One region of the Peribacillus sp. NPDC097895 genome, then DNA from elsewhere that is predicted to be linked to it. Evidence: riboswitches for the same ligand, from Rfam matches in the RefSeq annotation. Region 1 holds a riboswitch; the other holds the start of a gene.
What was found. A riboswitch is a leader RNA that binds a small molecule or an ion and turns the genes downstream of it on or off. The one in region 1 is predicted to bind FMN.
Positions count from the first base shown of each region.

Region 2: another riboswitch for FMN. It lies ahead of ACQKMH_RS05310 (ECF transporter S component); the one in region 1 lies ahead of ribE (riboflavin synthase).

Region 1 is NZ_JBNNSH010000006.1:153,977-160,783, reverse strand. It holds gene ribH (6,7-dimethyl-8-ribityllumazine synthase) at 294-764, opposite strand; partial or broken gene ribB (3,4-dihydroxy-2-butanone-4-phosphate synthase) at 845-1,483, opposite strand; gene ribE (riboflavin synthase) at 1,502-2,140, opposite strand; FMN riboswitch at 2,289-2,419, opposite strand; gene ACQKMH_RS23255 (TspO/MBR family protein) at 2,606-3,355, shown strand; gene megL (methionine gamma-lyase) at 3,352-4,527, opposite strand; gene ACQKMH_RS23245 (DEAD/DEAH box helicase) at 4,893-6,029, opposite strand; gene ACQKMH_RS23240 (ATP-binding protein) at 6,083-6,807, opposite strand, start outside.
Region 2 is NZ_JBNNSH010000001.1:1,103,028-1,109,834, forward strand. It holds gene serA (phosphoglycerate dehydrogenase) at 1-34, opposite strand, end outside; gene ACQKMH_RS05290 (hypothetical protein) at 800-1,315, opposite strand; gene ACQKMH_RS05295 (hypothetical protein) at 1,322-1,735, opposite strand; partial or broken gene ACQKMH_RS05300 (cupin domain-containing protein) at 2,288-2,907, opposite strand; gene ACQKMH_RS05305 (DUF6944 family repetitive protein) at 3,350-3,769, shown strand; FMN riboswitch at 4,043-4,178, shown strand; gene ACQKMH_RS05310 (ECF transporter S component) at 4,343-4,924, shown strand; partial or broken gene ACQKMH_RS05315 (transposase) at 5,017-5,265, shown strand; gene ACQKMH_RS05320 (ferredoxin) at 5,313-5,561, opposite strand; gene ACQKMH_RS05325 (helix-turn-helix domain-containing protein) at 5,854-6,807, shown strand, end outside.

The DNA.
Region 1 (6,807 bases):
TTTTTTTTGAAAAACTCCTAATAATTCGTTATTTACCAGATTTTATATTGAATCAAGTGATTCAATACATGTTTTCATTTATCACCTAAGAAATCACTGCGGAGGTCAACCGAAGCTTGGAAGCAGCCAGTTTGATACAGAAAAGGTCGGAGGATGTCGAATTTGTCATTTGAGGAAATTAAAGGAAACACGCTAGAAGTCATCGATCAAACACATACAATAAATGGTCAGTAAGAACGTTTACTCAAAAAAATCCGCAGGGATGTTCTTCCCTGCGGATTTCCTGTATAAAATTACTGTTCAATCAATTTTCCAAGGTTCGCCATTTCAATCGCACTAACGGCCGCTTCATAGCCTTTGTTACCAGATTTTGTACCGGCACGTTCGATGGCTTGCTCGATATTCTCAGTTGTCAACAAACCGAAGATAACTGGTACACCTGTGTCCAAAGAAACGGCAGCCATTCCTTTAGCTGCTTCATTGCAGACATAATCATAATGTGTAGTGGAACCCCTGATTACCGTTCCAAGACCGATCACTGCATCATATTTGCCTGTATTCACAAGTTTCTTCGCAATTAATGGAAGTTCAAAAGCACCCGGTACCCAAGCAATGTCAACATCATTTTCATCCACACCATGTCGCTTAAGTCCGTCCAATGCTCCGCCTAAAAGCTTGCTTGTGATAAACTCATTAAATCTTCCTACAACGATACCAACTTTCAATCCTGATCCGATTAATTGTGCTTCAATAATTTTCCCCATGTCCAATTCCTCCTAGTTTTTAATAAATATCTTTTTTTCATGTGTAGATTTCATTGCGCAAAAATCATCCCTTACGCATTCGGGATGTTCAGTTCAAGTTCCTGTTTCCCGCTTGTATCGCTTTGTTTAAGGTAACGAATCAAATCGGCTATCGTGATGAATTTCAGGTTGAATTTCTCAGCGATGACTTCTAAATCTGATACACGTGCCATCGATCCATCTTCATTCATGATCTCACATATGACACCAGCTGGAGCGGCTCCGCATAACTTTGCCAAATCCACCGATGCCTCCGTATGCCCTGCCCTCCTTAATACGCCGCCTTCTTTAGCGACGATCGGAAAAGTGTGACCAGGTCTTTGAAAATCTTCAGCGACAGAATCTTCTTTAAGAAGTTCAAGAATGGTCAAGGACCGTTCAAAAGCACTGATTCCTGTAGAAGTGCTTTTATGATCGACACTTACCGTAAACGCAGTGCCATGATGGTCGGTATTTTCTCCTACCATTGGATGCAGGTTCAATTTTCCCGCCAGATCTTCAGTAATGGTTGTACAAATCAAGCCTCGCCCATGAGTCGCCATGAAATTAATCGCTTCCGGTGTTGCCTTTTCAGCCAACACAACAAAATCCCCTTCATTTTCACGGTCTTCATCATCGGATACGATTACTACCTTGCCAGCTTTCAAATCTTCGATCGCTTCTTCAATTGTATGGAACATCATTACACCGCCCTTTTATTAGAATCCGTGCTCTGCCAAAAACTCTAAATTCATCCCTGGTTTTGAGTCGCCTTTTTTCATTTGATGTATAATATATTTCCCTATCATGTCGTTTTCAATGTTAACGATATCGCCAGCCGCCTTTTGCCCCAATATGGTGTCCTGATGAGTCAAGGGGATCAGTGAAACAGTCAAAAGGTTTCTTTCGATCCCAAATATCGTCAAGCTCGTTCCATCAATGGCAACGGACCCTTTCGGAATGCAAAAGCTACTGAGCCCTTCTTCCAATTGGATTACATAATAGACGGCATTTTCTTTACGCTCTTTTTTTATGATTGTTCCTGTTCCGTCAATATGGCCTGAAACAAAATGACCGCCAAACCTTCCCTGTGCACTCATGGCTCGTTCGAGATTTACAGGTGATCCCAATTTTAACGTCCGGATCGAGGAAGCTTTGACCGTTTCCGGCATTACGTCCACCGTAAACAAACTTTTCGTGAAGGATGTTACCGTTAAGCAGACCCCGTTAACTGATATACTATCCCCGAGATGAACATCTTCAAGGATTTTCTCAGAACGAATCGCCAACTCCATACTGCTTGTTCCTTTTTTTAAGGAATGGACGTTACCGATATCCTCAATGATTCCTGTAAACATATTTTTCCCCCTTTTATAAAAATATAAAAAACCCCTTAGGAATGACCTAAGGAGTTAGCAGGAGAAATGAGTGAAAAAAATTGTATACCTAAAAAGCCCAATATTTTCATTTTTGAAAAATTAGGCACACGTATACACTTGGGTTTCACACGTCCTTCTCCCATCCAGACTTTACTGTCGGCTTTGGAATTTCACCAAATCCTGCCTTTATCAGGCTCGCGGGCTTAGAATTTCTTCATCACCGCCGGTTGGGATTTTCACCCGACCCCGAAGGACTAAAATAATATGAATCTTTGAATATTTTAACACCATAAAGTGAAGATGTAAAATTTCTAACCTTAAATGGTTCAATTGTTACAGGAACTTCCTCTCTTTATGAAAAAATGACCTTCACGCACCCCTGATGTGCTCCAAAAAGTGTGGAATAAGGTAAACGGAATCACAAATCATACAAGGAGAAAGCCCATGCTTATTTCCATCATCAATTTGATTTTCTATCTATTCGTCGTCACAATGAATTTTTCAGCCAATTTCCTGCCACTGAACGGCCAAACATCAGGAGAGATTTCCGATAAACTGGATGTACTTTTCACTCCTGCCGGTTATGTATTTTCCATATGGGGCTTCATTTACTTTTTACTCGCCATCTGGGTATTCAGGCGGTTTTTTAGTAAACATCAAAACAGCCCTGCTTATAAGGCATCATTCCCTTGGTTTGCTTTAAGCTGTGCACTCAATGGCGCTTGGCTTTTGGCTTGGCACTATGAACACTTTTTGTTATCCGTATTCATTATCATTGCTCTGTTGACTACTTTAATGGTCATTTATACAAGCATTAAAAAAGTGGAGCACACCACTTTCGACCTATTTCCATTTTCCGTTTATACAGGCTGGGTAAGTGTTGCAACCATCGCTGACATTGCTTATTACCTCACCTATATCGAATGGGATGGCTTTGGGGTTTCCAGTGTAGCTTGGACGATCGTCTTGCTGATTGCAGCAACAATCCTGGCCTTTGTCTTTGCAGGTAAAAACCGGGATTGGTGCTATCCTCTCGTATTCGTTTGGGCGTTCATAGGCATCGGGACACGAAATGGTGCTCCCTACCCGGTAATCTCAGACATTTCCTTTATCCTGGCTGCTATCACCTTTATCATAGCCATCACCATTTTCATTAAGAATAGAAGGAACTGCAAAGGAAATATGGTGGCCTAAAACGCTTGCTTGAGATCGTGCCAAACATCCTGCCAAGCTTCAAGGCCGACTGAGAGACGGACCAGCTGGTCACTGATGCCCATTTGCTGTCGCGATTCTTCAGGGACGGCCGAGTGCGTCATTGTGGCGGGATGTTGAATCAATGTTTCGGCATCCCCTAGGCTGACGGCAATTTTGATTAGTTTCAATTTATTGAGAAATTCCTGCGCATCCTTTTTTGTGCCATGCAATTCGAAAGAGATAAGGCCGCCGCCATGTTTCATTTGTTTTTGCATGATATGATGATCCGTTGATGCTTCATCCCCAGGATAGTATACCTTTTTCACCTTTGGATGCTTCTTCAGTTCGCGAAAAATCTCCATTGCATTGGCGGAATGCCGATCCATCCTGACAGGTAAGGTCTTCAACCCTCGCAATAGTAACCAGGCATCAAATGGTGAAATGATACCACCAATATCTTTTTGTGTCGTGCCTGCTACCTGATTCATAAAATCCTTCTTACCTACGACTAGACCCGCGACAACATCCCCATGCCCGCAAAGATATTTCGTAGCGCTATGAAGAACGATATCACAGCCATATTCAAGCGGTCTTTGTAAGTATGGTGTCGAAAATGTATTATCGACTACGACCGTCACATTATATTCCTTCGCAACTCTTACTACCATCTGTAAATCAATCATTTTCATCGTTGGATTGATTGGGGTTTCCACATAAATGCAGGTCGTTTCCGGCCGCATCATTTTCCTTACCTGTTCCTCTGTGTCCATTTCACAGAAATCATGAGCGATGCGATATTTATTTTTCATTAATTGCAGAAGGCCAAACGTACAGCCGTATAGTCCCTGCGAACAAAGGATATGGTCATCTGTTTTAGTTAAAGCAAAAAGTACTGCCGAGACTGCAGCCATACCTGAACCGAAAGCAAGCCCCGCTTCCCCACCCTCCAAACCGGCAATCTTTTCTTCAAGTACCTGTACCGTTGGATTCCCAAGGCGTGAGTATATATAGCCATCCTCCAAACCGGCAAAACGCCTTTCTCCTTGCTCCGCCGTTTCGAAAGTGAAAGTTGAGGTTTGGAATAGGGGTGTAGTCAAGCTTCCTAAGTGCTCCTTGGAGTCATATCCTCCATGAATGACTGCCGTTTCAAATTGTTTATATTTTTCTGCCATATTGTCTCCTCCTATCCTGTGTCTATTTCTATTTTATGTCAGAAAACTCTATAAAGGAAGCGTTTTCATTTACGGATCATGCCTATTATCACGGCTACCTCTTGCTGGATGAACCTGTTCATTGGTACGTTGCAGTGGAGAATCATTCAATTTCACTTCATTTTTTTGGTTAACTGGGAATCTGATCATGTTCAGCCGGCCAAAAATGGCGGGTGGAGCGGATGCTGCAAAATAAGCGTCCAGTTATATGTAAAGTGGAGGAGTTCGGGGACAATATTCACATACTAGATGCCTTGTCTTTCCTTAACCTTTTTCCTATTGATAAAAAAAGAGACAGCCGCCTCGGCCATCCCTTTTCCAAGCAATTATTCGTCGTCTACGATGTTTCCACCATAGAAGGTTACTCTCGTTAATGGTATCTCCAATTCACGTGCCATTTTTTTCAACTCGCGCTCTTCTCTTTCCGTTACAATCGAAATAACGGTGCCATCTGCACCCGCGCGCCCTGTTCTTCCAGATCTATGGATATATTGGTCGATGTTATCAGCCATATCAATATGAACGACCGCAGTAAGACCTTTAATATCAAGTCCCCGTGCCGCTACATCCGTTGCCATCAACATCGGAGATTTTCCGGAACGAAGCTTGCGCAGCGCTTTCTCACGGTCGACTTTATTGGATTCGCCATGTAGGACGCCCATTTCAATCCCTTTATAGCCAAGCTTTTCATGTAAGACGCTTAGCTCTGCAATATCGTTCAGGAAGGCAAGGGCTTTGACATCTTTTAATCTCGTGATTTTTTCAAGAATCTTTGACTTTTCCCGTCTCTCTACAACAAAGTAAAGATGGTCCACTTTTGATTCCATTTTTTCATGCTTATCGACCTTGATCATTTCCGGTTCATTCATGAATCCGCGGGCCGCTTTTTCCGTTTCCTCTGGCAGAGTCGCTGAAAACACCATGATTTGTCGATCTTTTAGCGTTGTTTTGATGATATTATTGATCGTACCCATATGCTCTGGAGTAATCAATTGGTCGCCTTCATCAAGTACAATCGTCTTTACTTCATGCATCTTCAATTTCTTTTGGGCAATCAATTCGTAAATCCGTCCTGGCGTCCCAGCAATGACCTGTGGATGCTTCTTCAGTTTGTCCAGCTGCCTTTTTACATTAGCACCGCCGATGAATGCTGCACCTGTTATGCCGCTCCCCTCTGACCAAATACGAATTTCTTCATTGATTTGCATGACCAGTTCACGGGATGATGCCAAAATCAAAGCTTGTGGTGATTTTTTATCAGGATCTATTTTTTCTAGCAATGGCAGTAAATAAGCTAATGTTTTTCCCGTTCCAGTCGGTGATTCAGCCATGATGTCTTTTCCTTCAACAATCACGGGAATCGCTTTCGTTTGAATCGGTGTAAGTTGTCCAAACCCGGACTTTTTCCAAACATCTTGGATAAATGATTTTCTATCGTTCACTAATGCAGGTAATTCGCTCATATCGTTCTCCTTTAATATAAAACTTTTCCTATCTTTCATAGTACCATTTATTCTTATCCAGTAGCCAACGGAATACGAATTGTAACCGTCGTCCCTTTGTTAATCTCACTTTCAAAATGCATCTCCCCATCAAGCCGATGGACGATCTTCCTGCAAATTGCAAGCCCGATCCCTGTGCCCTTTTCCTTCGTGGAATAAAAGGGTTCACCAATCCGTTCAAGGCGCTCGGGTACCATGCCTATGCCATTATCACTAACGCTGACTACAGCGTGATCATCGATGATTTGCAGGGATATATCAATTTTCCCATTATCGACAATCGCTTCAATGCTGTTTTTTACAATATTGATGATGAGTTGTTTAAGTTCAATTGAATCAGCCATAACATAAATCGGCTCGGCGGTTTTAACCCTCAACCCCATCTCGATATTATTCAAATTCGTCTCTGCTTTCATCAGCGTGAAGACCTGTTGTAAACTGTCGGCAAAATCGATCCTTCGGAAAGCTACATCCTGTTTCTTCCCAAGAACCAGCAGTTCACCTGAGATAATATTAATTCGGTCAATTTCCTCCAACATGATTTCAGAATGCAGCGGGTTGACTTCCTTCGTCATATCCATTAGCTGTACGAACCCTTTTAACGATGTCAGCGGATTCCTTATTTCATGTGCGACGGCCGCAGCCAGATGTCCGATTACGGATAGCTTTTCAGACATGACCATCAATTCCTCTTCGCGCCGCGATTCGGTAATATCCCTAACGATTGCATATACTCCAA
Region 2 (6,807 bases), on a different contig from region 1:
GTTTGATGGCATCTGCCACTAAAATCCGATACACGTTAAACACCTTCCTAGGTAAAGAATTATCTTAAATTTCAGTTAATTTTACAATTGAACTGTTGATTATGTCAATTTGGCATTTCTTGATGTAAGCGCTTAAAACAATGATTAATATTGGTATTGTTTGTTCAAGACCGCAGTATTAATGACTTTATCATTAATTGCCTAAAAAAGAAAAAAATTTGATTATTTAAAATTGTCATTTAAAGACATCAACTTTTATTCGGTTAATATCGATTCCAAATGACAATCAAAGTTCATATTAAATGGATCATCCAAGAAAAAATGCTATTCAAAAAAAGAATTTCAGATATAAGGGGGAATTTGTGATTATTAAAGTAAATGGTAGGGGATTAAAGGGTACATTAGTTAAGCATCTCATCCAACGCTTTCAAGGCATCGACTTGTATATTAGCATCAGTATGAGAGTAAGTATCCAAAGTTACCTTAATGGATTTTGTCCTTGTAGCTCCTAAGCGACTTTAGGATGGACATTGGCACTAAATACAAGTGATGCGCAAGAACGAAAAAAGATTGATTAGCGGATGGAAAGGCTGGTAAAGAAACTTTGGATTTTTTTCGTTATCTCAAATAGTGAAAATATAAAACCGCTCTAAAAGAACGGTTTTAATGGAATTAGTTTGTTGTATCTCCTGATTTTCTTCATTTCTTATTCATACCTATACTAATTGGTTGCTTTTCATTTAATTTCGTGCCTACCTATGAATATTGATTATTTAAATGACTTGTTTTAAAAATATAATTATTGTTGATAAAGGTTAGGATAGATAACACTTTGTAAGAAAATTACTTCTCTTTTTAGGGAATCTGTTACTGTTATTACCGAATTCATATCCTTCTGCAATAAGCCGATTTGATTTTCCATTTTCTTTATTTTTTTAGTTAGTTCCTCGGCTTCTTGTTCTGCTTTTTTATCTATTATAATGGCTTCTTCAATTGCAATGGCGGTACCACCAGATGAAATTAAGTCTCCAATCGCTCCTAATGTGGCGCCTAATAAGGTTAATATAAAGCCTGTATTTGATTCAGACCCTGATGCTGAAGTATCCGAGTTTGCTTCAGATCCTGATGCTGAAGTATTCGAGTTTGTAGAAACCTCCTCTACTTCAATCTGTTCTACCTCTTTAGTTTCTGCTATAATCCCTAGAATAGCGATGAAGTTTCCTATGTTAGTAATCATCGAACCAAATAAATCAATCTTATCCCCAATATATGGAGGTATGGAGGATAAAGGATGTTCTTCTTCTGGTACTACCATAACTTCTCACCTTCTTGGCTGTAATTTTATTTTTTTAATTATACTAATAGTGGTCAAATCAAGCTCTTGTTCAATCTCTTTTAATTTGTAAATTACTTTTTCTATTTCCTCTACTCTCAGAACTGTGAGAATATTATTATCAATTTTATATAAAAAACCTTCTAAGCAATATAAAATATCGTTACATGATTTTATTAACAATTCATGTTCCTCATCCAAAAAAAATGGAGGAGCAATAGTCTCTAAAGATTGTACACTAGTCTGTCCTACACGAATGGCATTTTTTAAATCAATACAGTATTGGTCATAATCCGAAACTATACCATCAGCATAAGTAGGATGTACCATATTTGAAATATAAACTAAATTCCCTCCAATTAAATGTATAGTTTGACCATATTTTTTTAAATTTGCTCTCATGTAATCCCCCCTGATTTACTAAATCCTTGGGCGTTTTTCTTAGATAATGTATGCAATCTAAAAAAAAATGTTCAAATAAAAACTGATAAATCCAAGTATCATAAATCCGTATATACATAAACCTGCCTCATAGAGTTTTCTATAGAATTTATTCGTACAGACAGACTATTTAAAATCCGTTTTCTATTGGGGACATCATCTGAAAAGCCCGGAGGAATTATTCGTTAAGCTAACCAACCACCACAAGGTGTACTTCAATTATAATGTTAAAAATAAAGAAAGGGATCTTCCTTTTGAAGATCCTTTTTTCTCTGTTAATAGATGTTATTGATTGATTTTTTGATGAACTAAAGGGGCAGTTTTGATGAAGTAGGATTTTCAGTAAATGCCCAAAAATTATCAGGATGAGAAACTAAATTTGGTTACCTCATCGATATAAGCATCTTTACGCCTGTCCGGGTGATTTTCTGGATACCGTTGTATTTGACGACTGGCCATTTCTCCTTTCGCAATACGTTTATAAGCTCCGATCCTACATGTAAATGGTCCTGTCGGATCTTGAGCAAGCAGCTGATGTGTGAAGCTCTTTGGTACAGTACCGTAAGGCTCCGAAACCTTCTGGATTTCCATTGAGCCTGGCACCTTTGCTTGGAAAATGTATCGCTGTTTTGCAGGGATGTGGGCAAAGGAAGTACACCGAAATTCGCAGCCAGCACGTCCTTTGGTGTGTGAGCGAACCAATCGGTAATAGTGAAGGTGTCGAGCTCTGAGAAATTGCCATCGTCGAAGACGAGCAGAAATTCGCAACCTTCCTCCAGTCCTTGAATCGAACGTGGAATTCCCGCAGGAAAGAACCACAAATCCCGCGTTGACATCGGCTATAAAGTTCCGCCCGTCCTGATTGACCGAGGTGATTCGCGCACTGCCCAAAATCATGTAGGCCCATTCTGATTGCTTATGCCAATGTAACTCACGCCCACCGCCCGTCGTCAGACGCATGTTCACCCCCGCAAGCGTAGTTGCGATCGGCAGCTCTTTACCCGTTATTCACGCGACCAACCTCCTTGATTTTACTGCATATGAGTGTCCGAAAAAGAGTACTTTAAATTGGGCACCGGCCCGGCGTCGGTGGCCGGTGGAACTAGCATGTCGGGGTTCTCAAGGTCCCTCATGACGTCTTGAGGAACGAAATAGGTCGCTCCGGTACCATCGTCCCTTATCAGCTGCGGCACATTTTTATATGAAGTTTGATTCCAGGGGTCGTTTTTTCAAGAGAGATGCCCCCATCATTGGGTATTGTTCTTTAGAGGTATATGTAATTTATATATGACCTAGATTTCAAAGCTATCTCAGTTTCTGTAAAAAGCCCTAGCTCTCGCTAGTATAGAAAAACAAGAAGTGACATTAGAATATCAATTTGCATATGAATAGGTTATAACCTAATAATAGATTGCGGTTTGAAATGAATAATGAATCTAACAATATTTTTGCTTCTGTGATAGTAGCTGTGGGAACAATTTCGGCTGCCGATGGAGCTTCGCCACTGAACTTCATAAATAGTAATTTGCGTTGAAAACCTAAGTTTATGAGGAAACGTCTTACAGGCAGGAGGGAATGCCTTACAAGCAGAAGGGCAAGGGGAAATCATTCATAACCGGGCAGGTTATTGACTTTAAAAAAGAAACAAAACAGAAAATATTCAATACTGGGAACTGGATGCAAGCGTTAAGTGGACTTATTAATGTAGGACACGGAATCGAACTTAATCCCTTCCCTGGCCATTCAGAAAACATGATAGGAAACTTAGTACAGTCTATGGGGGACTCATTACAGGCTATTGGAGGAGTATCTGAATATGGAAACCAGTATGAAGTCTATAGGGAACATAATTATGGTGAGTCATTAGTAGTAACAGGAAGTTGGATACAAGCAATTGGTTCAGTAATATCAGTAATTGGAACAATAAAAGAAGAGACCCAAGGAATACAAATAGAAAGTCAATTAAGGTTTTATGTCGCATTTATTCATTTATGAACCAACAATGTTTAACAATTCCTTTATGTTAATTTAAGAAAACAGTAATCTTATAGTCTAAATTGTTTTCCTTGTTTTTTTATAATTTCTAAGTTAAAATCAAATCAATCTAAGGGAATTCGTATTGGTAGGATTTTAGTAGGAAATTGGATGAGTTTTAAGGTTTTCCGAGGAAATTAGAGGATAAGGAAAAAGCATTCAAATTCCTTAAAACCATTTGGTAAGCCACTAGAAAATACAATCGGATTCACGAGGATACAAAAAATTTTATAGGTCTATCTTCGGGGCGGGGCGCAATTCCCCACCGGCGGTGATGAAGGAAATCTTCTTCTTAGCCCGCGAGCCTTACGGGGCAGGATTTGGTGTGATTCCAAAGCCGACAGTATAGTCTGGATGGGAGAAGATGGAGGTTCCTGAGTGCGTTTCAACAGTCATATGCTGAACGTTTGTTTGATGAAACCTTTAATTTATCCCTTTAATTCGATCGGAATTAAAGGGTTTTTTATTGAACATCAACGATGAAGGAACACTAACCTCTTTTTCAGGTAGATCGGAAAAGAAGGAGAGAGAGCTATGAAAAAGAACAGAGTTAAAAAAACGGTCACGCTGGCCATGATGGGGAGCATTTCTTATTTATTGATGCTTTTGAATTTCCCGTTTCCAGGATTTCCACCTTTTCTGAATGTTGATTTTAGTGACATTCCAGCACTGATGGCGGCTTTGATTTTTGGTCCGATGGCTGGAATCCTAGTTGAATTCCTTAAAAATCTATTGGATTTAGTCATGACAGGTACCCTGACTGCTGTACCGGTTGGGCATATTGCTAACTTTATAGCAGGAGTACTGTTCGTTTTGCCTACTTACTACGTATTTAAAAAAATCAATTCCAAAAAAGGTATGACGTTCGCTTTACTTGCGGGTACAGTTTCAATGGCGGTAGTCATGAGTGTTTTAAACTATTTTGTTTTTTTACCGGCATATACCTTCTTTATGGGATGGGATGCAATGTCGGCGCCCGAGTCAAGAAAGTTCGTAACGACGGCAATTTTACCTTTCAACGTGATTAAAGGCGTGCTTATCACTTCTGTATTCATGCTGTTGTTCATTAAATTGCAGACATGGATCAATAAGCAAACATTATATAAAAATGCTTAATGGCATTGACGATGATACAAAAAAGCCGGATATCCATATCCGGCTTTTTGTTTTTAAAATAAAAGTAATAAAACTTGAGGTGATGAGGATGCTTTGCCTATACGTTTCATACAGCATCAGAACGCAATGGATTTTGGTTGGGGACGATAGTAACTCCCGGCAATACGCATGATAGTCATATCTTAGAGCCTCAGGTTGAACAAGTGATTGATAAAGTCGGAAAAACAGAAGCTGTTGCCGCAGATGCTGCCTACAAAACACTAGCCATTACAAACTATCATTTTGGCAAAGTAATCAAACCGTCTTTACCTTATACACGTCCCCGAACAATAGAAGGATTCATTAGCCAAAAGAAAAAGCCATTCTCGATTGAAAATGGCTTGCCTTTTTATTCGAATTTTAGTGCATCCCCGTCAAATGACTCGTCAGCAACTTTAATAGAATCCGTTGGGCATCCTTCAAATGCGTCCATCATGTCATCTATAAGTACATCTGGAATTTCAACGATTCCTTCGTTATCGTCAAGGGTAACAAATGCAATCCCTTCGTCATCATAATCATATATATCTGGTGCTGCTGCTCCGCAAGCTCCGCATGCGATGCATGTTTCTTTATCCACAATAGTAAATTTAGCCATGAATATAAAACCCCTCCTAAGTTGTTTAACAACTGATAATCTTTTTATTTCAGATTATTATCTCTTTCTTATTGTAAGACCGAATGCCAAACTTTTCAATAGAAATTGTATTGATAATAACTATCAAGAAGCGAATTGTCAATGAAAAACATCGGAATAATTAACTCGATACTTGCCATGGTTCGTCATTTAGTCACAAATTCTTCCTTATCCCCATCAATAATACCGGCGATTTTTGCAGTTTTTTGATACAATGGGATTAATGGTTAAATGAAACAAGGATGTGAGTCCCATGAATAATTATCTACAGGCAATCATTCTATATGCGATAAAAAAATTTCAAGGCGAACGTTCCATTTATGCTATTTACCATATGCTGCAGGGGAAGAAGTCGTCACAAACGATTCAGGATGCCCATTTATTCGGATTAACGAATATATTCGGGACAATACCCCGTTTTACCCGTCAGCAATTGAATCAAAACATTGAATGGTTCCTAAAACATGACTTCATTAAACTAATGGATAAAACCGATGCTTATGAAATTAGTGTACAAGGTGAGAAAATGTTAGTTAGTTTCTTAGAAAACAACCCATTTCCAACGTATTTAAATGGTTGGAAGTATCAAAATATCACCCCTGTATTCTGGGGGAGATTAAATTTACTCATTCAAACCATATCCCATATTGTCCACAACGAAAGACGTTTTTATCCGATACAACAAAATCCTAAAATCCAACATTTCGTTAAGGAATTCTTACATACCAATCGGCAAGACCGAGTGTTGATAGCAACTCATCTATATGAAGAATTGATATCGCTTTTAGAACGGCAAAGCGATCTGAAAAGAGATATTTTCATTTTGAAATTAACTGGGGTAAACAGGATTGGACTTACGTTTGAACAGATTGCAAAAAGGAAAGATGTAGAAGAAGAATATGTTCGCTTTATGTTTCTTGACTCTCTGCATCAAATGCTTGCAGATACGGAAATGGGCAAGGATTATCCTCTTTTAGCCACGTTAATATACGATTGGAAAAGGAGTGGGAATCCCCATTTGACGCAATCTACACAAACGACTTTACGATATATCCAGGAAGGGAAAAATATGTGGGAAATAGCTGAAATCCGCCGATTGAAGGTGAATACCATAGAAGACCATCTAGTCGAAATTGTCCTTTCGGATAATAGTTTTCCAATTGCCGATTATGTGTCGATCGAGGATGAAAGTAAAATAGCTTCAGCG